3 regions of the Bradyrhizobium sp. BRP23 genome follow, and region 2 is predicted to be linked to each of the others. Evidence: predicted binding sites of a transcription regulator. Region 2 holds the regulator's gene; each other region holds the start of a gene.

Region 1 (7,435 bases), on a different contig from region 2:
AGACGGCGTAGTCACAATCACCCGGCGGGATTGCAGCTCTTGCTGCGATCCCGTCACTTGTCCCGGGGCGGCCTGACTTCTGTCACGTGGCCCATCTTGCGGCCGGGGCGCGGCGCGCCCTTGCCGTAGATGTGCACGGTCGCGCCCGGCACGCTCAGCCACTTTTCGTAATCGTTGATCTCGTCGCCGATCAGGTTGGTCATGGTGACGACCTCGCCGTGGCGCACCGGCTTGCCGAGCGGCCAGCCGGCGATGGCGCGGATGTGCTGCTCGAACTGTGAGACGGAGGCGCCGTCGAGCGTCCAGTGCCCGGAATTGTGCACGCGCGGCGCGATCTCGTTGACCAGCACCTTCGGTCCGGTGCCGCCTGCCAGCACGAACATCTCGACCGCGAGCACGCCGACATAGTCGAGCGCGCTTGCGATTTTGCTCGCGATGCTGCGCGCCTCCTCGGCGAGCGCGTCAGGAATCGGCGCGGGCGCACGCGATATCTTCAGGATGTGGTCGCGGTGCTCGTTCTCGGTGACGTCGAAGCACTCGACCTCGCCCGTGGCCGCGCGCGCGGCGATCACGGAGATCTCGCGCTCGTAGGGCACGAAGGCCTCCAGGATCGCCGATTTGGTGGCGAGGCTGGTCCACACCTTCGCGATGTCGTCGCCCTCGCGGATGATGGCCTGGCCCTTGCCGTCATAGCCGAAGCGGCGGGTTTTCAGCACCGCTGGAAGGCCGATCCTGGCGATCGCCTCGCGCAGCGAGGAGACGGAGGTGACGTCGGCGTAGGCGGCAGTGCCGATCCCGAGCTTCGTCACGAAATCCTTCTCGGCGAGCCGGTCCTGGGTCGTCTCGAGGATCTTGCGGTTGGGCAGCACCGGGCGGCGCGCGTCCAATACCAGCGCGGCTGCCGCCGGCACGTTCTCGAATTCGTAGGTGATGACGTCGACATCATGCGCGAACAATTCGAGCGCCTCGACGTCGGCATATTCGGCGCAGGTCGCGTTCAGCACGACGTCGAAGGCCGGTGAATCCGGATCGGGCGAGAACACCTGGCAGCGCAGGCCGAGTCGCGCCGCGGCCATGGCAAGCATCCGGCCCAATTGTCCGCCGCCGAGGATTCCGATGGTGTCACCGGGCTTCAGCTTCACGTGCCTGGTGTCCGTCACGCCTTGTCCTCCGGCCGCTCGGCGACCGCCTCGGTCTGGGCCTTGCGCCAGGCGGCGAGGCGATCCGACAGGGCGGGGTCGGACAATGCCAGCACGGCGGCTGCCAGCAGCGCGGCATTGATCGCGCCGGCCTTGCCGATGGCGAGGGTGCCGACCGGAATGCCCGCGGGCATCTGGACGATCGAATAGAGCGAATCGACGCCCCTGAGCGTCTTGGATTCGACGGGAACACCAAACACCGGGAGTTCCGTCAGCGCCGCCGCCATGCCGGGCAGATGGGCCGCGCCACCGGCGCCGGCGATGATAATCTTGTAGCCTGCGGCCTTGGCACCCTTGGCGAATGCGAACAGCCGGTCGGGCGTGCGGTGGGCCGAGACGATGCGGCTGTCGGCAGCAATGCCGAGCGCGTCAAGCGTGTCGGCGGCGTGCCGCATCGTGTCCCAGTCCGACTGGCTTCCCATGATGATGGCGATCGGCGCGGTCATGACGTCAATTGTGCCCAGAAAAACAGAGAGATAGGCCAGATTAATGATTCCGGCCGGCGGCTCGCAAGGCGGTGGCAAGGAGAAGGGAATCCACTATCCTGTCTTGGTGAATCCCCGCAAGCCTTCATTGAGCACGATGCCCATGAAGAAACCGAAAAGGGCGAGCCCTGCGAAGGCCAGAAAGGGCCGGAACATGAGCGCCGCCCGATCCAAAGCCGTTTCGAGCCGCGCGGCCAAACCGGCCTTGCGCAGAGCGCCGGCTGCCGATGACGGCAAGGCGATCATCCGCGGCCTCAGGAGCAAGCTCAAGGCGGCCCTGCTGCGGATCTCGGAGCTCGAGGCGGCCGCCGATACCGATTTCCTGCTCGGGATTCCCAACCGGCGCGGTTTCGAGCGCGAGCTCGCGCGCGCCATCGCCTATATGAAGCGCTACCGCGCCAGCGGGGCGCTGATCGTGCTCGACGTCGATCGGCTGAAGCCGATCAACGATTCCTTCGGTCATGCCGCCGGCGATGAGGTGCTCAAGGCGATTGTCGCCACGCTGACGCGACAGATCCGCGCCTCCGACGTGGTCGGCCGGCTCGGGGGCGACGAGTTCGCGCTGCTGCTCTGGAATCTCAGCGAGACCGATGCGAAGGTCAAGGCTGCGGCCTTGGAGCAGGCGATCGACGAATTGTCATTCGTTTTTCGCGGCCAGCACGTGGCCGCGGGCGCCTCGGCCGGCGTCGCGCTGCTCGGTCCGCAATCCGCTGCAGGCCGCGCCCTGGAGGATGCGGATGCCGCCATGTATGTGCGCAAGGCGAGCCGCCGGCACGAGCCGCGGATCAGGCTGGTCGGCGGCGAGCGCTAGTCTAGAGGGTGGCAAGATCTTCCGGCACGTTGCCGAACTTGCGCAGCAGCGTCGCGTCGCCGAATTCGCCGGTCATGGGATCGCCGCTGCGGCTGAACGCGATCGCGCCGATATGGCCGGCGCCGCGCGCCAGCATCTCTGCGCGTCGCAGCGCCGCCGTCGAGGACTGACACTCCTCTGCAGCGCCTGCGACGGGTGATCCGTCGTCATCGATCAAGAAGGGCATTGCAACGTAATAGGTCACATCCGACATGGCGTTGCTCCAAGGTTGAAGATTATGCGGCGCTGCTCTTGCTCCGCATCTTGCTGCGCGAGATCTCCGGAATGCAGCCGGCTGAAATCGCCGCCTGCAATTCCTCCAGCTCGGCTTCCAGATATTCGTTGGCCATGATCAGCGCCTTGATGGTGCTGCGCAGATTGCCGTCGCACATCGCGATCGCCTGATCGCAGGCCTGTTCGTAATGGCTGTTGTCGAAAAGGGCGGTTGCCGACATCTGCGTTGTCCTCGTGTGTTGTCCTTGAGCGTTCTCTGAGGTGTTGGGGCGCCCGCGAATGTTCCTATTTTGTTCTTATTGAGTCAAGCGGATTCGGAAGCGGCGGGGCGCCGCGCAAGACCGGCTCACGGTCAGGCGATGATGTCGGGGGTGATCTGGTCTTCGATGAACGCGATGCGGTCGCGCAACAACAGCTTGCGCTTCTTCAGGCGCTGTAACCGCAACAGGTCGGGGGCGGGCGATTGATGCAATGCATCGATCGCCGCATCGAGATCTCGGTGTTCCTGCTGCAACCGGGTGAGCTCGGCTTCGAGCTCACGCTCATCTTCATTGGTCATGTCTGCGGTGGCCGAAAACCGATAGGCGTGAGATCCGGGCTGTGGATGCCCTGTGGAAATTATCGTCCTTGCGCCGCGTGATCGCAAGCGATCTGCGATCCCTCGTCCCCGATCTCCAGCAACATATTTCTGCAGGGAGCTGCGGCGGTGCGTCGGCGTATTGATATCATGGATTTTTCCGGCGTGGTTCCCTTAGTCACGCTTCGTTACATATGAACTTTCAAAAATGACGCTGCAACGACGGATACCCATCGACAGGACGAATCGGTGATGTAGACTTGGTTGTCCGGATCGAATCCTAAAGGTTCAACCCTACCGAGGAGGTTTCGAATGACAATTCAGGCACATCTCGTTGAATTGGAACGGAAGCACAAACTTCTCGAAAACGAATTGCACGAAGCTCTCGTGCACCTTTCAACAGACGACCTGCAAATTGTTGAGTTGAAGCGCCGGAAGTTGATGGTCAAGGACCAGATCGAGCGTCTGAAGCAATCTGGCGACACGCTCCACTAGTAACCCCCGTGACAGTGTAGAGTTGATCACGTCCTTCACGCAGGGATGAGAGCATCCGTGCTCATCCCTGCTGCAAGGTGTGTACCGTGCAACACGGTTGTGCGGCGCTCACTCTTGCTTGGACCCGTGGCTCTCGACGCGCACACTTATCCGCTTCTCGAAACACTGTCGATATCTGCGAGCTCGGCGACGTGATCGGCGATCGCGAGCGAGGACGTCAGTCCCGGCGATTCGATGCCGAACAGATTGATCAGGCCTGCAACGCCGTGATCGCGCGGGCCCTGCATCAAGAAATCCTGCGTGGCCACGGCCGGCGGCACGATCTTCGGGCGGATGCCCGAATAGCTCGGCATCAGCGCGCCGTCAGGCAGCGTCGGCCAGTATTTGCGGATCGCGGGATAGAAGCGCTCGGCGCGTGACGGATCGACCTCGTAGTCGATCGTCTCGATCCATTCGACGTCAGGCCCGAAGCGCGCCTGTCCTGCCATGTCCAGCGTCAGGTGCACGCCCAGGCCGCCGGGCTCGGGCACCGGATAGATCAGGCGCGAGAACGGCGCCCTGGCGTTGCAGCTGAAGTAGTTTCCCTTGGCGAGATAGGCCGGCGGAATCCGGTCCAGCGGCATGCCGTCGATGCTGCGCGCCACATGCGTTGCCGACAGCCCCGCGGCGTTGACGAGGAGGCTGCATTGCAGCGTCATCGGTGCCTCGCCGCCGGCATCGATCTCGATGAGGCCGGCCGCCGCCTTGGCACGGATCAGCGGGGTGTGAAACGCGAAAGCTGCGCCGGCGTCCTCGGCTTCGCCGCGCAGCGAGAGCATGTAGGAATGGCTGTCGATGATGCCCGTCGACGGTGACAGCAGCGCGGCGTCGCAGGCGAGCGCCGGCTCCAGCGCGCGTGCGGCCTCGCCCGAGAGCAGCTGCATGTCGAGCACGCCGTTGGCCTCGGCATGCGCCTTGATCGATTGCAGCTTCTCGGTCTCCTTCGGGCTGGTCGCGACGATCAGCTTGCCGCAATTTTTGTGCGGGATGCCGCGCTCGGCGCAGTAGCGGTACAGCGCGTGCTTGCCTGCCACGCACATGCGCGCCATCCAGCTCCCGGCCCGGTAGTAGATGCCGGCATGGATCACCTCGCTGTTGCGCGAGGAGGTGACGGTGCCGATCGCCTCGGCTTCCTCCAGCACGATCACCTCGCGCCCGGCCTGGGCGAGCTTCCGGGCCACCGCGAGCCCGACCACGCCGGCTCCGATGACGACGCAATCGACCCTATCCATGGTTGTGCAGGAGACCAGTTGGAAGCACCGGTGGCGCACGGTCCGGATGCGGCGGCGCAGGCGGGGCTTCCGTTAAGAAGTCGTTTATCATGTCAGGGCAATTGCCGCATTTTATGTCACATTATTCTGTTGTGCCCACAGGCGTTTACCCGATCCAAACCCGCGAGGCCAGACAATCCGACGTTGAAATCGCGGGTGGCTGATGGCTGAGAAGAACTGGCACGTGGGCAGCACGCTTTCGATTGCTGTGCACGCCCTCCTATGCCTGGCCGTTACGGGCGCGCCTGCGCGCGCCTTTGCGGCATCGGACAGCCTTGCCGTTCCGGGCGATCCCACCAGGCTTGATCCCGGCGTGATCTGGGAAGCCCTCATCGCGGGCATCGTGGTCTGCTCGTTCCTCGCCGCGATCGGGCTGTGGATCCATTCCTCGCTGCGCCGGTCCAGCCGTTTGCAGCTGCGTCGCAACGCCTTCATCTCCTCCGCCATGAACAACCTCAACCAGGGCGTGGTGATGACGGATGCGCAGCGCCGCGTCATCTTCTGCAATGACCGCTATCTAGAGATCTATGGCCTGACGCGATCCGACCTCCGGCCCAACATGACCGGTTGCGACATCCTGAGGCTGCGCCGCGAGCGCGGAGTGCTCGGCGTCACCGATGACGAATTTTACCAAAAGGCATCGAGCGCCAATGGCCTGACCACGGAACTGCCGGACGGACGGGCTATCCTGGTGAAGTATTTCGTGTTGCCGAACGGCGGCTCGGTGGCGACCCATCTCGACGTCACCGAGCAGCGCAACCTGTCGCGGCAGCTCGCCTCCACCAAGCAGTTCCTGGAATCGGTGCTCGATCATGTGCCGGCCTGCGTGGCGGCCAAGAACATCGAGGACGGCTGCTACATCTTCGCCAACAGCGCCTATGAGAAGTTCTGGGGATTGTCGCGGGACTTCGCCGTCGGCAGGAATGCACGGGAGCTGTTTGCGTCGGCCTCGGCGGCCAGCATCGAGGCCGCTGACCAGGCCGCGCTCAATTCGCCCGATGGCCAGCACCGCAATGAGTTCGAGGTGGATCGTGCCGGCGCGCGGCGCATGGTCGCCTCGATCCGGATCGTGGTCCGCAACGAGAGCAACAAGCCCGAATTTCTGCTCATCCTGTTCGAGGACATCACCGACCGCCGCTCGCTGTCGCAGGAGCTGGAGAGCACCAAGAAGTTCCTCGAGCTCGTGGTCGACAACATCCCGGTTGCGCTGATCGTGGAGCAGGTCAAGGACGGCCGCTATCTGCTCGCCAACCGCAGCGCGGAGACGATCCTCAACCGCAGGCGCGAGGAAGCCACCGGACTGACCGCGTCCGACATCTTCAACGCCAAGGAAGCCAAGCTGATCGTCGCGCGCGACGAGGCCGCGATCAAGAAGCGCGGGATGATCACCGAGGAGCATCCGATCTCCACCAAGGGCGGCCTGCGGCTGTTCCTGACCCGCCGCGCCACTGTGGTCAACGATGCCGGCGAGCCGCAATATCTGATCAAGACCCACGAGGATGTCACCGACCGCCGGCAGACCGAGTCGCGCATGGCGCACATGGCCTATCACGACGGCCTCACCGATCTGCCGAATCGCGCCGCCTTCCTGCAGGCTCTGACCCAGATGATCGAGGCTTGCGAGGGCACCGGCGAGGAGTTCGCCGTGCTCTGCGTCGACCTCGACGGCCTCAAGGAGGTCAACGACGTCTTCGGCCATGCGCTCGGCGACAAGCTCCTGATCGAGGTCGCCCATCGGCTCCAGGATTCCGCACGCGGCGGCGTGGTGGCGCGCCTGTCCGGGGACGAGTTCGGCCTGATCATCGACGGCAAGCAGCCCGAGGCCGGCCTCGCGCTGGCGCAGCAGATCGGCGAAGCCGTCGCGAAGGATTTTCAGATCGACGGCCGGCCGGTCCGCGCCGGCATCACCACGGGCATGTCGGTCTTTCCCCACAATGGCACCGATGGCGCCTCGCTGCTCGCCAATGCCGGCGCGGCGCTGTTCCGCGCCAAGCAGAAGTCGCGCGGCACGATCAGCCTCTACCAGCCCGAGATGGACCAGCAGATCCGCGACCGCCGCGTGCTGCACCAGGACCTCTCCATGGCGGTCAAGAACGGCGAGCTCTCGCTCGCCTTCCAGCCGCAGGGGGCCGCGGGCCACAGCGTCGCCGAGAGCGAGATCATCGGCTTCGAGGCGCTGGCGCGCTGGCAGCATCCGGTGCGCGGCCAGGTTTCGCCGGCCGAATTCATTCCCATCGCCGAGGAGAGCGGCCTCATCGTCGAGATGGGCGAGTGGATCCTGCGCG
Region 2 (7,435 bases):
AAAACGGGGAGCAAATGCGGCGCTGCGCTGTTAGTCATGACGTCACTTGAATGTTGCGGACGGTGTGAGACATGCATTGCGCGACGCACCATCGACCGGCCCCGGAAAACGAAACGTGCCGCCTTTTAAGGGCGGCACGTGGCACTATCTTATGCCTGGCAAGACGGGTGTCAATGCCGCCCGGAAAGCCTCGCGAAACGCTGATTCCGTAGTCTTGCGGTGCCGATTTTGCGGGTTTTTCACCACGGAACATGTGGAAGCGAGTCGGCGGACTCTTGCGCGGGAGTCACGCCATATTGTAGCGTTTGGACTGTCAGATACGACATCTCGTGCAGCAGTTCTGATCCCAGAAGTCCTCATGTACCGGCGTAAACGTTCGGGCGTCTTGAGCGCGCCCGGCGAGCCTTAAGGGATTCTGACGGCACGGGTTTTTCAAGGCTAAAGCATTCGCTGCGAAGGCCCCAGGATGGCAGGCGCGCAGCGAGGGAAAGGGTGCAATGACGGTTTTGACCTGGTCCGATGATCGCGTCGAGCAGCTGAAGAAGCTCTGGGAGGCCGGACTTTCGGCCAGCCAGATCGCGGCGGAGCTCGGCAATGTGACCCGCAATGCCGTGATCGGCAAGGTGCACCGGCTCGGCCTGTCCGGCCGCGCCAAGAGCCCTTCATCGGCAGCGCCGCGGCCGCGCAAGGCACGGCCCGCGCAGCATATGATGCGGGTGACCCGCCCCGTCGCGCGCGGCAACACCGCGTTGGCGCAGGCCTTCGAGGTCGAGTTGGAAGCCGAGCCGGTTACCTACGACAACGTGGTGCCGATGAGCCAGCGGCTGTCGCTGCTGGAATTGAACGAGGCGACCTGCCACTGGCCGGTCGGCGATCCCTCGAGCCCGGATTTCTTCTTCTGCGGCGGCAAGGCGCTCTCCGGCCTGCCCTATTGTGCCCAGCATTCGCGCGTGGCCTATCAGCCCGCAGCGGATCGCCGTCGCGCAGCACCGAAACCGGGCACGCGGTGAGCTTGCGGAATTCCCTGATCGCCAAGCTTTGATCGCCAAGCTTGATCGCCAAGACTGCAGCCGTCATACGATGACGGCTCCCAATCGCCCGGTGTCATCCCCGCGAATGCGGGATCCGTAACCGCGGGGCGCAATCGTTGCGCGAGATGGTCACTCCGAGTCTTCGCCAAACCACGTCCTGTGGCTAATCGCGAAGAGCGCAAGCGCTCGCGCTGAGATCCCGGGCTCACGCTGCGCGCGCCCCGGGATGACGGCCGAGATCGGCGCCGCAGTTCGCCAAACCAGCTGTCGCTGGCGCCTTACGTCTGCTCAGCCTTCGCGAAGCGATCGTCCAGCGCGTAGCCGGCGCCGCGGACGGTGCGGATCGGGTCCTGCTCGCGGCCAAGATTGAGCAGCTTGCGCAGGCGGCCGATATGGACGTCGACGGTGCGCTCGTCGATGTAGATGTCGCGGCCCCAGACGCTGTCGAGCAGCTGCTCGCGCGAGAACACGCGGCCGGGATGCTCCAGGAAGAACTCCAGCAGGCGATATTCGGTCGGACCGAGATCGATCGGCCGGCCCGAGCGCGCCACGCGGCGCTTGTCGCGGTCGAGCTCGATATCGCCATAGGCGAGCACGGTGGCGAGGCGCTCGGGACTCGCACGCCTGAGCAGGCCCTTCACGCGCGCAAGCAGCTCCGGCACCGAGAACGGCTTGACGATATAATCATCCGCGCCGGTCGCGAGCCCGCGCACCCGTTCGCTCTCCTCGCCGCGCGCGGTGAGCATGATGATCGGCAGCTGCTTGGTCTCGGGGCGGGTCCGAAGCCGCCGGCACAGCTCGATGCCTGACAGGCCCGGCAGCATCCAGTCGAGCACGATCAGATCGGGAATGTGCTCCTTGAGGCGGGTGTCGGCGTCATCGCCGCGCATCACCGTCTCGACGTCATAGCCGTCGCCTTCGAGGTTGTAGCGAAGAAGCTCGGTGAGAGCTTCCTCGTCCTCAACCACCATAATGCGTGCGCCCATGTGGTCGTAGCTCCTTAAGTCGTCAGGTGTTCGGCACCGTCGTGGCGAAGGTCGTCATGTCGCCCTTCGGCCGCTTGTCGGTGATCGCCTGGCCCTCGATCATGTAGAACACGGTCTCGGCGATGTTGGTGGCGTGGTCGCCGATCCGCTCGATGTTCTTGGCACAGAACATCAGGTGGATGCAGAACGAGATGTTGCGCGGATCCTCCATCATGTAGGTGAGGAGCTCGCGGAACAGCGAGGTGCAGATGGCGTCGACTTCTTCGTCGCCCTTCCACACCGCCATCGCCGCCGGCAGGTCGTGCGCGGCATAGGCGTCCAGCACCGACTTGACCTGCTGCTGCACGAGGTCGGTCATGTGCTCCAGGCCGCGGAACAGCTTGAGCGGATGGAAATCCGTCTCCAGCGCCGCGACGCGCTTGCCCATGTTCTTGGCGAGATCGCCGATGCGCTCGAGATCGGTCGCAACGCGCATCGCGCCGACGATCTCGCGCAGGTCGACGGCCATCGGCTGGCGGCGGGCGATGGTGAGCACGGCGCGCTCCTCGATGCGCTTCTGCAGCGCGTCGAGCTCGACGTCGGTGGCGACGACGCGCTGGCCGAGCGCGACGTCGCGGCGGATCAGCGCGTCGACGGAATCGACGATCATGCGCTCGGCGATGCCGCCCATCTCGGCGACCAGGCGGGTGAGCTCCTGAAGGTCGCTGTCGAAAGCCTTTACGGTATGTTCAGAACCCATGTTCCGTCTCCTCAGCCGAACCGGCCGGTGATGTAATCCTGCGTGCGCCGATCGCTCGGCGACGTGAAGATCTTGCTGGTGTCGTCGAACTCGATCAACTCGCCGAGATACATGAAGGCGGTCTTGTCGGAAACGCGCGCCGCCTGCTGCATGTTGTGGGTGACGATCGCGATCGTGTAGTTCTCGGACAATTCCTGGATCAGCTCCTCGACCTTGGCGGTCGAGATCGGGTCGAGCGCCGAGCAGGGCTCGTCAAACAGGATCACCTCGGGCCGCACCGCGACGGTGCGGGCGATGCAGAGGCGCTGCTGCTGGCCGCCGGAGAGCGACAGGCCGGAGGCATTGAGCTTGTCCTTGACCTCGTTCCACAGCGCGCCACCACGCAGCGCCTTCTCGACGCGGTCGTCCATCTCGGACTTGGAGATCTTCTCATAGAGACGAATGCCGAAGGCGATGTTCTCGTAGATCGTCATCGGGAACGGCGTCGGCTTCTGGAACACCATGCCGACCCGGGCGCGGAGCAGGTTGAGGTCGAGCTTGGGGTCGAGGATGTTGGTATGGTCGAGTAACAGCTGACCGTCGGCGCGCTGGCCCGGATAGAGGTCGTACATCCGGTTGAAGATGCGCAGCAGGGTGGACTTGCCGCAGCCGGACGGGCCGATGAACGCCGTGACGCGGTTGGTGCCGAGCGCCAGGTTGATGTTCTTCAGCGCGTGGTGGTCGCCGTAGTAGAAGTTGAGGTTGCGCGCCGTGACCTTGGCGGGCGCCTCGGGCAGGGGCTGCGAGCCGGGATGAACGGACGGTGCGCTGACGGAAACAGACATTTCACTCATTTTGCAGTCCTCTCGGCGCCAAGGATGCGCGCGCCAATGTTAAGGGCAAGCACGGTCAGGGTGATCAACAGCGCACCGCTCCAGGCGAGTTGCTTCCAATACTCGTAGGGGCTCTGCACGAAGTTGTTGATGGTGACAGGCAGGTTCGCCATCGTCTTGTTCAGGCCGAGGCTGAAGAACTGGTTCGACAGTGCCGTGAACAACAGCGGCGCGGTCTCGCCGGCGACGCGGGCGGTCGCCAGCAGCACGCCGGTGATGAGGCCGGAGCGCGCGGCACGATAGGCGATGCGCTTGATCACCAGCGAGCGCGGCAGGCCGAGCGCGCTGGCAGCTTCGCGCAACGGATTCGGCACCAGCAGTAGCATGTCTTCGGTGGTGCGCACGACGACCGGGATCACGATGACGGCAAGCGCCAGCGCGCCCGCAATCGCCGAGAAGCCGCGCATCGGCACCACCACCGCGCCATAGATGAAGAGGCCGATGATGATCGAGGGTGCCGACAGGAGAATGTCGTTGATGAAGCGGATCACCGAGGTCAGCTTGTCGTTGCGGCCGTACTCGGCGAGATAGGTGCCGGCGAACAGGCCGAGCGGCGCGCCGATGCCGACGCCGATCACGGTCATGATCAACGAGCCGACGATGGCGTTGCGCAGGCCGCCCTCGGTCGATCCGGGCGGCGGCGTGTCAGCTGTGAAGACCTGGAGGTTGAGCCCGGCCAGGCCGTTGTAGAGCAGCGTGACCAGGATCAGCGCGAGCCAGGTGACGCCGAAGGCGGCGGCTGCGATGCAGAGGCCGCGAATGACGATGTCCCAGCGGCGGCGGCGCGAATAGATCGGGTTCATGGCTTCACTTCCCGGCCTTGGTTTCGAGGCGCAGCAGCATCAAACGGGCGGCAGCGAGCACGAAGAACGTCAGCACGAACAGCAGGAGGCCGAGCAGGATCAGGCCGGACTGGTGCAGGCCGTCGCTCTCGGCAAATTCGGAGGCGATCGCCGCCGAAATCGTCGTGCCCGGCGCGAAGATCGACGAGGAGATCCGGAACGAGTTGCCGATGATGAAGGTCACCGCCATGGTCTCGCCGAGCGCCCGGCCCAGCGCCAGCATGACGCCGCCGATGATGCCGACGCGGGTGTAGGGGATCACCACGCTGCGGACGACCTCCCAGGTGGTGCAGCCGACGCCGTAGGCGGCTTCCTTCAGCACCGGCGGCACCGTCTTGAACACGTCGACCGAAATCGAGGTGATGAAGGGCAGCACCATGATGGCGAGGATCAGCGCGGCGTTGAACAGGCTGAGATAGGACGGGGGCCCTGCGAAGATCGCGCCCAGCACGGGGACGCCGTCGAACACCCTGATCATGAAAGGCTGGAAGGTGTTGGCCAGGAACGGGCCGAGCACGAAGAAGCCCCACATGCCGTAGATGATCGAGGGGATGCCGGCGAGCAGCTCAACCGCCATGCCGATCGGGCGCCGCAGCCATTGCGGGCAGAGCTCGGTGAGGAAGATCGCAATGCCCAGACCGACGGGAATGGCGATCAGCATCGCGATGAAGGAGGTGACGAGCGTGCCGTAGATCGGCCCGAGCGCGCCGAGCACCGGCGGATCGGCCGAGGGCGCCCAGCGCTGCGTCCACAGGAAGGAGATGCCGAACTCCTGGATCGCCGGGAAGGCGCCGACGATCAGCGAGATGATGATGCCGCCGAGGATCAGCAGCACCGAGATCGCGGACAACCGCGTGATCCAGTAGAAGGTGACGTCGCCGAGCTTGAACGCGCTCAAGGCCTTGGCGCGATCATATGGACCGGCAGCATCAATCACATTGCTCTCAACAGCCATCTCAGCCACGCCGATCCCCTATACCCGTTTTATTTACGCTTGTTGTTGGTGGCGCGCTCCGGATGCGGCAGGAGGCCGATCCGGAGCGGAGATCTTGCAGCGTCCCGGAACCGTGTCCGGGACACATATAGCGCCTTAGCTCTTGATCTCGGCAGCCCAGGTCTTCTCGATCTGCTGGACGACGCTGTCCGGCATCGGAATGTAGTCGAGCTCCTCGGCCATCTTGCCGCCGTTCTTGAAGGCCCAGCGGAAGAACTTGATCGCTTCCTGCGCGGCCGCCTTGTCGGTGGCGGACTTGTGCATGAGGATGAAGGTCGCCGCCGTGATCGGCCAGGACTTCTCGCCGGGCTGCTCGGTCAGGATGACGTAATAGCCGGGAGCCTTGGACCAATCGGCGTTGGAGGCGGCCGCCTGGAAGGCCTCGACGGTCGGCTGCACCGGCTTGCCGGCCTTGTTGACGAGACCGGTGTGGGTGAGCTTGTTCTGCTTGGCATAGGCGTATTCGACATAGCCGATCGAGTTCTTGGTCTGGCTGATGTTGCCCGACACACCCTCGTTGCCCTTGGCGCCGACGCCGACCGGCCACTCGACCGCGGTGCCCTCGCCGACCTTGCTCTTCCAGTCCGCGCTGGCCTTGGAGAGATAGTTGGTGAAGTTGAAGGTGGTGCCCGAGCCGTCCGAACGACGGACCACGGTGATGGCCTCTGACGGCAGCTTCGCGTTGGGATTGAGCTTCTTGATCGCGGCATCGTCCCACTTGGTGATCTTGCCGAGATAGATGTTGGCCAGGGTCTCGCCGTCGAAAACCAGCTCGCCCGGCTTCACGCCCTCGATATTGACGACGGGGACGATGGCACCCATCACCATCGGCCACTGGACGAGGCCGTCCTTCTCGAGCTGCTCGGCCTTGAGCGGCGCGTCGGTGGCGCCGAAGGTCACGGTCTTGGCCTGGATCTGCTTGATGCCACCACCCGAGCCGATCGACTGGTAGTTCAGACCGTTGCCGGTCTCCTTTTTGTAGGCGTCAGCCCACTTCGAATAGATCGGGAACGGGAACGTCGCGCCGGCACCGGTGATGTCGGCCGCAAAGGCTACCGTCGTCGATGCGGCGACCAAGCCGGCAGCGACCATGGTTTTGAGGAAATTCATGCTGGTCTCCATACAGGGGAGCGAAGCGCCATCCGCGCCCGATCGCGCTCCCCGCGCCGCCGCTTTAGGGGCGGTCGGCTGTGCTTTTACGAAGGTTTCGTGACAGTTGGATGACGACACCAAGCAATTGAAATTGCTTGCGTTTCCGATCAAGCCGGAGTCTTGATCTGGGGAAAACAGGCGGTGAAGGTGGCGCCCTGCCTGGGCACGCTTTCGATCAAAAGGCGGCCGCGATGACGGTTAAGGATATGTTTCACCAGCGATAACCCGAGCCCGGTGCCGCCTTGCGAGCGGCTGTCGCCGACGTCGACCCGATAGAAGCGCTCGGTCAGCCGCGGCAGGTGCTCCGGCGCGATGCCCGGGCCGAAATCGCGGACCATGACCCGGATTTCCTGAGTTCCGTCAGCGGCGGCGCTCGAGGTCAGCGACACGATGACGCGCCCGCCGGAGGCGCCGTATTTGAGCGCGTTCTCGATCAGGTTCTCGAACAGGCGGAGCAGCTCCTCGCGGTCCCCCGCGATCATCACCGGCGGCTCCGGCAGGTGGATGTCCACCTCGACCTGACGCTCGCGCGCCAGCGGCTCGAGCCCGTCGGCGACCTGACGGATGATCGGGACGAGATCGACCAGGGTGTCGGGCCGGACATGGGCCGACAGCTCGACCCGCGACAGCGACAAGAGATCGTCGATCAGGCGCGCCATGCGCGTGGCCTGGTTGTGCATGATGCCGAGGAAGCGCTCGCGCGCCTTGGGATCGTCCTTGGCCTGACCCTGGAGCGTATCGATGAAGCCCGACAGCGCCGCCAGCGGCGTGCGCAGCTCGTGGCTGGCATTGGCGACGAAGTCGGCGCGCATCTCCTCG
Region 3 (7,435 bases), on a different contig from region 2:
GCAAGGCAAGAACCTCTGCCTCGTCGATCCCAATTCGACTTCCGGCAACAACGTGCCGCGTTTCGCGATGAACAAGATGGGCATCGACCCGGAAAAGTTCTTCGCCAAGGTGGTCTATTCGGGGAGCCATGAAAACGCGGTGATCGGGCTTTCCCAGGGCACCTGCGACGCGGCGTTCAACTGGTGGAACGACGAGAAGGAATCGAACCTGCTCCGGATGGAACGGAAGGGCATGGCGAAGGCCGCTGATTTCAAGATCATCATGAAGTCCGAGCAGATCGTGAACTCGCCGATGGCCTATCTCAGCAGCCTGCCTGACGACCTCAAGGCGGCGATCAAGAAAGCCGTGCTGGAAATTGCGGTGAAGGACAAGGCGGCTTTCGACAAGATCTATGAGGGGAAGCAATTGCCCTACGTCGAGGTCGACCACAAGGCGTATGAGGCCGTGATCGAACTGACCAAGTTTGTCGACAGCATTCGTAAGCAGAAATCCTGAGGGAAACGAAGGGTTGGACAAGGCGGGCAGATTGCAAGATCTGCCCGTCGGCTCTTCCGAACATCCCATGCGAACAGCAGTTCCCGAATTTCCGGAAGCCAGGCTGCGTGAGCTTGCCGATCGCTATGCGGCTGCAATTGCCGCCAAGCGCCGGCGCGTATGGCTCGGTGCCGCCGTCCTGATCGCCGTTGCCATTGCCGCGGGCTGGATGGGCGAGGTCAGTCTCGGAAATTTTGTCGAGAACTTCTGGCGCTTCCCGGCCTATTTCGTCAGCATCGCACCCAAATTTTCGTTCGCGACCGCATGGAGCGATTTGGCGGACTGGCTGTGGGGATTGCCGCGCTGGGCACGGCTTCTCGGGGATACGTTGCTGATAGCCTATATGGGCACCCTCTCGGGTGCGCTGTGCGGTTTCGCGCTTTGCTTCCTCGCCTCGGCCAATCTCGTGAAATCAGGAACGACTGTTTTCGTCACCCGGCGCGTTCTGGAGTTTTTCAGGACCGTGCCGGAGATCGTGTTTGCCCTGATCTTCGTGCTGGCCTTTGGTCTCGGGCCGCTGCCGGGCGTTCTGGCGATTGCAATCCATACCGCCGGAGCGTTGGGCAAGCAATTCGCCGAGGTTGTCGAGAACATCGACAGCAAGCCGGTCGAAGGGGTGGCGGCAAGCGGGGGCAGCTGGGTTCAGGTTGTTCGGTTCGGCGCGTTGCCTCAGGTCCTCTCGAACTTCGTGAGCTATGCCTTGCTCAGGTTCGAGATCAACGTGCGTGGCGCGGCCGTGATGGGCTTCGTCGGCGCCGGCGGGATCGGCCAGGATCTGATCGAGGCGGTTCGCAAGTTCTACTTCACCGACGTCAGCGCCATCCTGCTGCTCATCGTCCTTACCGTCATGTTGATCGACTTCCTGACGGAACGGTTGCGACACCGCCTGCTCGGGCTGGAGGGAAGCACCCGATGAGCTCCTTCAGTTTTGAAAACCGGGCCGGCATTGCCCAACGGTATCCCGACGTCTTCCGGACCGATTGGTGGCAGCGGGGAAGGATCGCAATACTCGTCGGCGGGACGGTCGGGCTGTTCCTGTTCGGGATCGTCCAGCTCGATATTCCCTTTAATCGGCTCTCCCTGGGCATGGTCAGGCTGGGCGAATTCGTCCAGCTCATGTTGCCGCCCAACCCGGGTTCTTGGGCGGAGGTTCTGAAATATCTGCATGCGCTCGGAGAGACGGTGTCGATCGCGTTTCTCGGCACCCTGGGCGGCGCGCTGCTCGCGCTGCCGGTATCCCTGCTCGCGGCGCGCAACGTGGTTGCAAACCGGATCATCCGCCTATTGACGCGTCGTGGCCTCGATACCATCCGTGGAGTCGACACTTTGATCTGGGCACTGATCTGGGTCGGCGTCGTGGGGCTGGGGCCGTTTGCCGGCATCCTGGCCGTGATCTGCAGCGATTTCGGAACGTTCGGCAAGCTGTTCTCGGAAGCGATCGAGGTCGCCGAGAAGAACCCCGCGGAAGGCGTTCGGTCATCGGGCGGCAACCATCTCCACAGCGTCCGCTTCGGATTGCTGCCGCAGGTGTTCCCGGTCTTGCTGAGCCAGGTGCTCTACTATTTCGAGTCGAATACGCGATCGGCGACGATCATCGGAATCGTTGGCGCTGGCGGCATTGGCCTTCAGCTTGCCGAACAGATCCGGGTGCTGGAATGGCAGAAGGTATCGTTTCTGATCCTGCTGATCCTGGTAACTGTATCGTCGATCGACTGGATTTCCGGCAAGCTGCGCTTCGCGATCATCGGCAAGCGGACGGTCGCCTAACGTCGTGCTGCAGTCTTATCCGTTCCGATTGGATCGGAACGGAGCTCTGATTTTTGTTTTGACGCGTTTTCTCGACGCAAATCGTTTCCACCCCGGATCAAGTCCGAGGGCAGGCTTCGCTGGAAAACGCTCTGATCTAAGCGTTCTCCACCAAAAACTCCACCCGCTCTGCCGCAAAGCGCGAGTGCTTCGTCACCAGCGGCTTGCCCATGAGATCATGGTCGGTGGCGTCGACCACCAGGATCGGCCGCCCCAGCGCCAGGTCGAGCCGTGCGGCGTCGCTCGCGTCGACGATCCCTGCGGTGATTCTCGTCGCGCCGCGGCGATAATCGCGGACGCCGAAATGCTCCAGCAGCTTCGTCATCGAGCGCGTTGCTGCGAACACGGCGCCCGCGTCCGGGAACAGGTCAGCCGAGAGCCAGGTGGTGGAAACACAGATCGGGGTGCGGTCGGCGAGGCGAATCGCCTCGATCCGCACCAGCGGCGCGCCGGTCTTCAATCCCAGCTCTCGTGCGAGCTCGCGCGTCGCAACGTCATCGGTCGCCTCGATCAGCCGGCCATGCGGTTCGCGGCCATCGGCGCCGACGATCTCGGAGAAGCGCGTGCGCGAGCGCAAGGGATAAGCGAGCTTTTGCGCCTCGACATAGGTTCCGCTGCCGCGCTCGGCGCGCACCAGGCCGCGCTCGGCGAGGGCTGCCAACGCGCGCCGCACGGTGTGGCGGTTGACGCGATAGGTTTCGGCGATCTCCATCTCGCCCGGCAATTTGTCGCCGGCCGCAAAGCGGCCGTCGGCGATGCCGCGCTCGATGCCATCGGCCACGAGGCGCCATAGCGCGACGCCCGAGGAGGCTGTGTCCTGCATGCTCATGTCGCGGGAAACCTACTCCAGAAATCACGGCATTGTCACGAAACAGTCATGGCGCGTCCGTATGAAGTTGTCTATTATCATAGACAACTTCGACGCGGCAAGTTCTGTCAAAAAGCTCGGTGGACCAGGTGACCCAGCACAACGACCAGCAAGCCCAGCGCAAGGCCGCAATGGCGGTGCTGGCGCACGCGGAGGCGGGCGAGATCGCCGCTCGCCTCCGCAACTTGTCCCTCCCGGGCCATCAGGATCTGCGCACGCCCGAGAACGGCCTCGTCATGCTGCGCGGCCGGGTCGGCGGCGACGGCGCGCCGTTCAATCTCGGCGAAGCGACGGTGTCGCGCGCCGCGGTGCGGCTTGCGAGCGGCGAGGTCGGGTTCGGCTACACGCTCGGCCGCGACGGTGAGAAGGCGCGGCTGATCGCGCTGTGCGATGCGCTGGTGCAGTCCCGCGATTTCGGCGGAGCGGTGGAGCGCGACGTTATCGCGCCGTTGCGCGAGCAGCTTATGGTCAGGCGCAAGCAGGCGGCGGCAGCGGCCGCCGCGACGAAGGTTGATTTCTACACCATGGTGCGCGGTGAGGGGTGAGATCATGACCACGATTGCGGAACTGCCGCCGGGTTTCGCCGACAAGGTGCTGTCGGCGCAATCGACCTTTCGCTCGGTCATGGACGCCATGGCGCGGCCGGGCTCGGTCCAGCGCATCGTGCCGATGGCGGGCGCGCCAGGGCCGATGATGCGAGGCACCGCCGCGATCGCGCTGACGCTGTTCGACCACGACACGCCGCTCTGGCTCGACGCACGGATGGCGGAAAGCGCGGACGTGACGAAGTGGCTGAAGTTCCACACCGGAGCGCCGGTTGTGCAGGATTCGTCGGTTGCTTCGTTCGCGCTCATCAGTGACGGCGGCGCCTTGCCTTCGTTCGAATCCTTCGCGCTCGGCACCAGCGAGTATCCGGACCGGTCGACCACGGTCATCATCCAGGTCGACAGCCTCGCCTCCGGGCGCAGCTTCGAGCTGCGCGGCCCCGGCATTGACGGGGTCGCCACGCTGCAAGCGTCGATCAAGCCGTTCGACCTGTTCGAGCGCCTGCATATCAACGAGGCGCTGTTTCCGCGCGGCATCGATGTGATGCTGGTCGCCGATAACGCCGTGGTCGCGATCCCCCGCACCACGCGCGTCGTGAGCAAGGGAAGCTAGAAGCATGTATGTCGCAGTCAAAGGCGGCGAACGCGCCATCGAGAACGCCCATCGCCTGCTCGCGCATAAGCGGCGCGGCGACCAGAGCGTTGCGGAAATCACGCTCGACCAGATCTCGGAGCAGCTCGGCCTGGCCGTCGATCGCGTCATGAGCGAAGGCTCGCTCTATGACCGCGAGCTCGCGTCGCTTGCGATCAAGCAGGCGCGCGGCGATTTGATCGAGGCGATCTTCCTGGTTCGCGCCTTCCGCGCCACGCTGCCGCGCTTCGGTGCCAGCGAGCCGGTCGACACCGGCATCATGCGGGTGCAGCGGCGGGTGTCGGCGACCTTCAAGGACATTCCCGGCGGCCAGATCCTGGGGCCGACCTTCGACTACACGCACCGCCTGCTCGATCCATCGCTCGCCCAAGGTTTTGTGCCGGAGAGGCCGGCTGCGGCCGAAGCCTCCACCGCGCCGACGCCGCGCGTGACAGACATTCTCGGGCGCGACGGGCTGATCGAATCATCGCCGGAAGCCGAGGACGGCACCAGCGTCGGCGATCTCACCCGCGAGCCGCTGAATTTCCCCGCGGACCGTGATTTGCGCCTGCAAAACCTCGCGCGCGGTGACGAAGGCTTTCTGCTCGCGATGGGCTATTCCACCCAGCGCGGCTACGGCCGCAACCATCCCTTCGTCGGCGAGATCCGCTTCGGCGAGGTCGAGGTCGAATTCGTCGCGGAAGACGTCGGCTTCGCCGTGCCGCTCGGTGCGATCGAGCTCACCGAGTGCCAGATGGTCAACCAGTTCAAGGGCTCGGCGACCGAGGCGCCGTGCTTCACCCGCGGCTATGGCCTCGCCTTCGGCCAGAGCGAACGCAAGACCATGTCGATGGCGCTGGTCGACCGCGCATTGCGCGCCCGTGAGCTCGGCGAGGAGGCGCTCGCACCGGCGCAGGACGAGGAGTTCGTGATGTCGCATTCGGACAACGTCCAGGCGACCGGCTTCGTCGAGCACCTGAAGCTGCCGCACTATGTCGACTTCCAGTCCGAGCTCGGCCTGCTCCGAAAGCTGCGTCAGGAGTTCGCCGATGCCAATACGCCCGATGCCATGAAGGAGGCCGCGGAATGAACGCGCCCGCCTACAATTTCGCCTATCTCGACGAGCAGACCAAGCGCATGATCCGCCGCGCGATCCTCAAGGCGATCGCCATCCCCGGCTATCAGGTGCCGTTCGCCAGCCGCGAAATGCCGATGCCCTATGGCTGGGGCACCGGCGGCGTGCAGGTCACCGCCGCGATCCTGGGCCCGCAGGACGTGCTGAAGGTGATCGACCAGGGCTCCGACGACACCACCAACGCGATTTCGATCCGCAAATTCTTCGCCAAGACCGCGGGCGTTGCGACCACGACGGCGACGGACGAGGCAACCGTGATCCAGACCCGTCACCGCATCCCGGAGACGGCGCTGCGTGCGAACCAGGTGCTGGTCTATCAGGTACCGATCCCCGAGCCCCTGCGCTTCCTCGAGCCACGCGAGACCGAGACGCGGCGCATGCACGCGCTGGCCGAATACGGCCTGATGCATGTGAAGCTCTACGAGGACATCGCCCGCTTCGGCCACATCGCCACCGCCTATGCCTATCCCGTGAAGGTCAACGCGCGCTACGTGATGGACCCGTCGCCGACACCGAAATTCGACAATCCCAAGATGGACAATTCCCCGGCGCTGCAATTGTTCGGCGCCGGCCGCGAGAAGCGCATCTACGCGATCCCGCCCTACACGCAAGTGGTGTCGCTCGATTTCGAGGATCACCCGTTCGAGCCCTACCGCTTCAACGCGCCCTGCGCGCTGTGTGGCGCGGAGAATTCCTATCTCGACGAGATCGTGACCGACGACAAGGGCGGCCGCATGTTCGTCTGCTCGGACACCGATTATTGCGAGGGCCGCCAGGGCGCCGGCCATCACGGCAGCCTCAGTGCCGCGCCGTACAAGGATAAGGCGCAGGAGGCCGCGAATGGCTGATCAGAATCTGGTCGAGAACGACGAGCCGCTGCTGGTCGCAAAATCCCTCAGCAAGTCGTTCGGCCGCATCAATGCCTGTCGCGGCGTGTCGTTCTCGCTCTATCCCGGCGAGGTGTTGGCGATCGTCGGCGAATCCGGCTCGGGCAAGTCGACGCTGCTGCAAATGCTGTCGGGCCAGCTCGCGCCGAGTGCAGGCCATGTGTCCTATCGGATGCGTGATGGCGTCACCCGCGATCTCACGACGCTCGGCGAGGCCGAGCGCCGCTTCCTGTTCCGCACCGATTGGGGCTTTGTGCATCAAGACCCCGCGCAGGGCCTGCGCATGGCAGTCTCGGCCGGCGCCAATGTCGGCGAGCGGCTGATGGCGGTGGGGTGGAATCACTACGGCCGCATCCGTGAGACCGCGTCGGATTGGCTGACGCGCGTCGAGATCGACGTCGCGCGCATCGACGATGCGCCGCGCACCTATTCCGGCGGCATGCGCCAGCGCCTCCAGATCGCCCGCAACCTCGTTACCGAGCCGCGGCTCGTGTTCATGGACGAGCCGACCGGCGGCCTTGACGTATCGGTGCAGGCGCGCCTGCTCGATCTCTTGCGCAGCCTCGTCGCCGAGCTGAACCTCGCCGTCATCATCGTCACCCACGATCTCGCGGTGGCGCGCCTCTTGTCGCACCGCGTGATGGTGATGAAAGGCGGCCGCGTCATCGAGACCGGTCTCACGGACCAGGTGCTCGACGACCCGCGCGAGCCCTATACCCAGCTCCTCGTCTCCTCGATCCTGCCGCCATGAACTTTACGATATGAGCTTTCCAATGACCGCCATGATCGACATCACTGACGCCGGCAAGACCTTTACGATGCACCTGCAGGGCGGCATCGAGCTGCCTGTCGTGCGTGGCGTGACCTTCCAGGTCAATCCAGGCGAGTGCGTCGTGCTGTCGGGGCCGTCGGGCGCCGGCAAGTCGTCCATCCTGAAGATGATCTTCGGCAATTATCGCTGCGATAGCGGCTGCATCGGCATCCGCCATCGCGGCAAAGTGGTCGATCTTGCCACCGCCGAGCCACGC

Evidence for each region. The regulator PhoB, encoded in region 2, activates phosphate uptake and scavenging genes when phosphate is short. The targets are predictions, from matches to a motif close to TGTCATNNANCTGTCAT.
Region 1: the regulator PhoB is predicted to act here: its motif matches at 3,554-3,570, upstream of I6F24_RS11720 (DUF465 domain-containing protein).
Region 3: the regulator PhoB is predicted to act here: its motif matches at 3,204-3,220, upstream of phnF (phosphonate metabolism transcriptional regulator PhnF).

The regions. Positions count from the first base shown of each region.
Region 1 covers NZ_JADYVW010000004.1:49,030-56,464, reverse strand. The annotation lists gene aqpZ (aquaporin Z) at 1-11, shown strand, start outside; gene I6F24_RS11750 (5-(carboxyamino)imidazole ribonucleotide synthase) at 54-1,160, opposite strand; gene purE (5-(carboxyamino)imidazole ribonucleotide mutase) at 1,157-1,645, opposite strand; gene I6F24_RS11740 (GGDEF domain-containing protein) at 1,788-2,495, shown strand; gene I6F24_RS11735 (hypothetical protein) at 2,497-2,748, opposite strand; gene I6F24_RS11730 (hypothetical protein) at 2,771-2,989, opposite strand; gene I6F24_RS11725 (DUF465 domain-containing protein) at 3,121-3,327, opposite strand; gene I6F24_RS11720 (DUF465 domain-containing protein) at 3,658-3,840, shown strand; gene I6F24_RS11715 (NAD(P)/FAD-dependent oxidoreductase) at 3,987-5,111, opposite strand; gene I6F24_RS11710 (EAL domain-containing protein) at 5,314-7,435, shown strand, end outside.
Region 2 covers NZ_JADYVW010000010.1:102,920-110,354, reverse strand. The annotation lists gene I6F24_RS25815 (aspartate aminotransferase family protein) at 1-38, opposite strand, end outside; gene I6F24_RS25810 (GcrA family cell cycle regulator) at 498-1,010, shown strand; gene phoB (phosphate regulon transcriptional regulator PhoB) at 1,310-2,017, opposite strand; gene phoU (phosphate signaling complex protein PhoU) at 2,040-2,756, opposite strand; gene pstB (phosphate ABC transporter ATP-binding protein PstB) at 2,768-3,589, opposite strand; gene pstA (phosphate ABC transporter permease PstA) at 3,586-4,431, opposite strand; gene pstC (phosphate ABC transporter permease subunit PstC) at 4,436-5,425, opposite strand; gene pstS (phosphate ABC transporter substrate-binding protein PstS) at 5,561-6,574, opposite strand; gene I6F24_RS25775 (ATP-binding protein) at 6,724-7,435, opposite strand, start outside.
Region 3 covers NZ_JADYVW010000005.1:178,343-185,777, forward strand. The annotation lists gene phnD (phosphonate ABC transporter substrate-binding protein) at 1-496, shown strand, start outside; gene phnE (phosphonate ABC transporter, permease protein PhnE) at 564-1,451, shown strand; gene phnE (phosphonate ABC transporter, permease protein PhnE) at 1,448-2,302, shown strand; gene phnF (phosphonate metabolism transcriptional regulator PhnF) at 2,439-3,170, opposite strand; gene phnG (phosphonate C-P lyase system protein PhnG) at 3,290-3,754, shown strand; gene phnH (phosphonate C-P lyase system protein PhnH) at 3,759-4,367, shown strand; gene I6F24_RS15730 (carbon-phosphorus lyase complex subunit PhnI) at 4,372-5,475, shown strand; gene I6F24_RS15735 (alpha-D-ribose 1-methylphosphonate 5-phosphate C-P-lyase PhnJ) at 5,472-6,368, shown strand; gene phnK (phosphonate C-P lyase system protein PhnK) at 6,361-7,158, shown strand; gene phnL (phosphonate C-P lyase system protein PhnL) at 7,181-7,435, shown strand, end outside.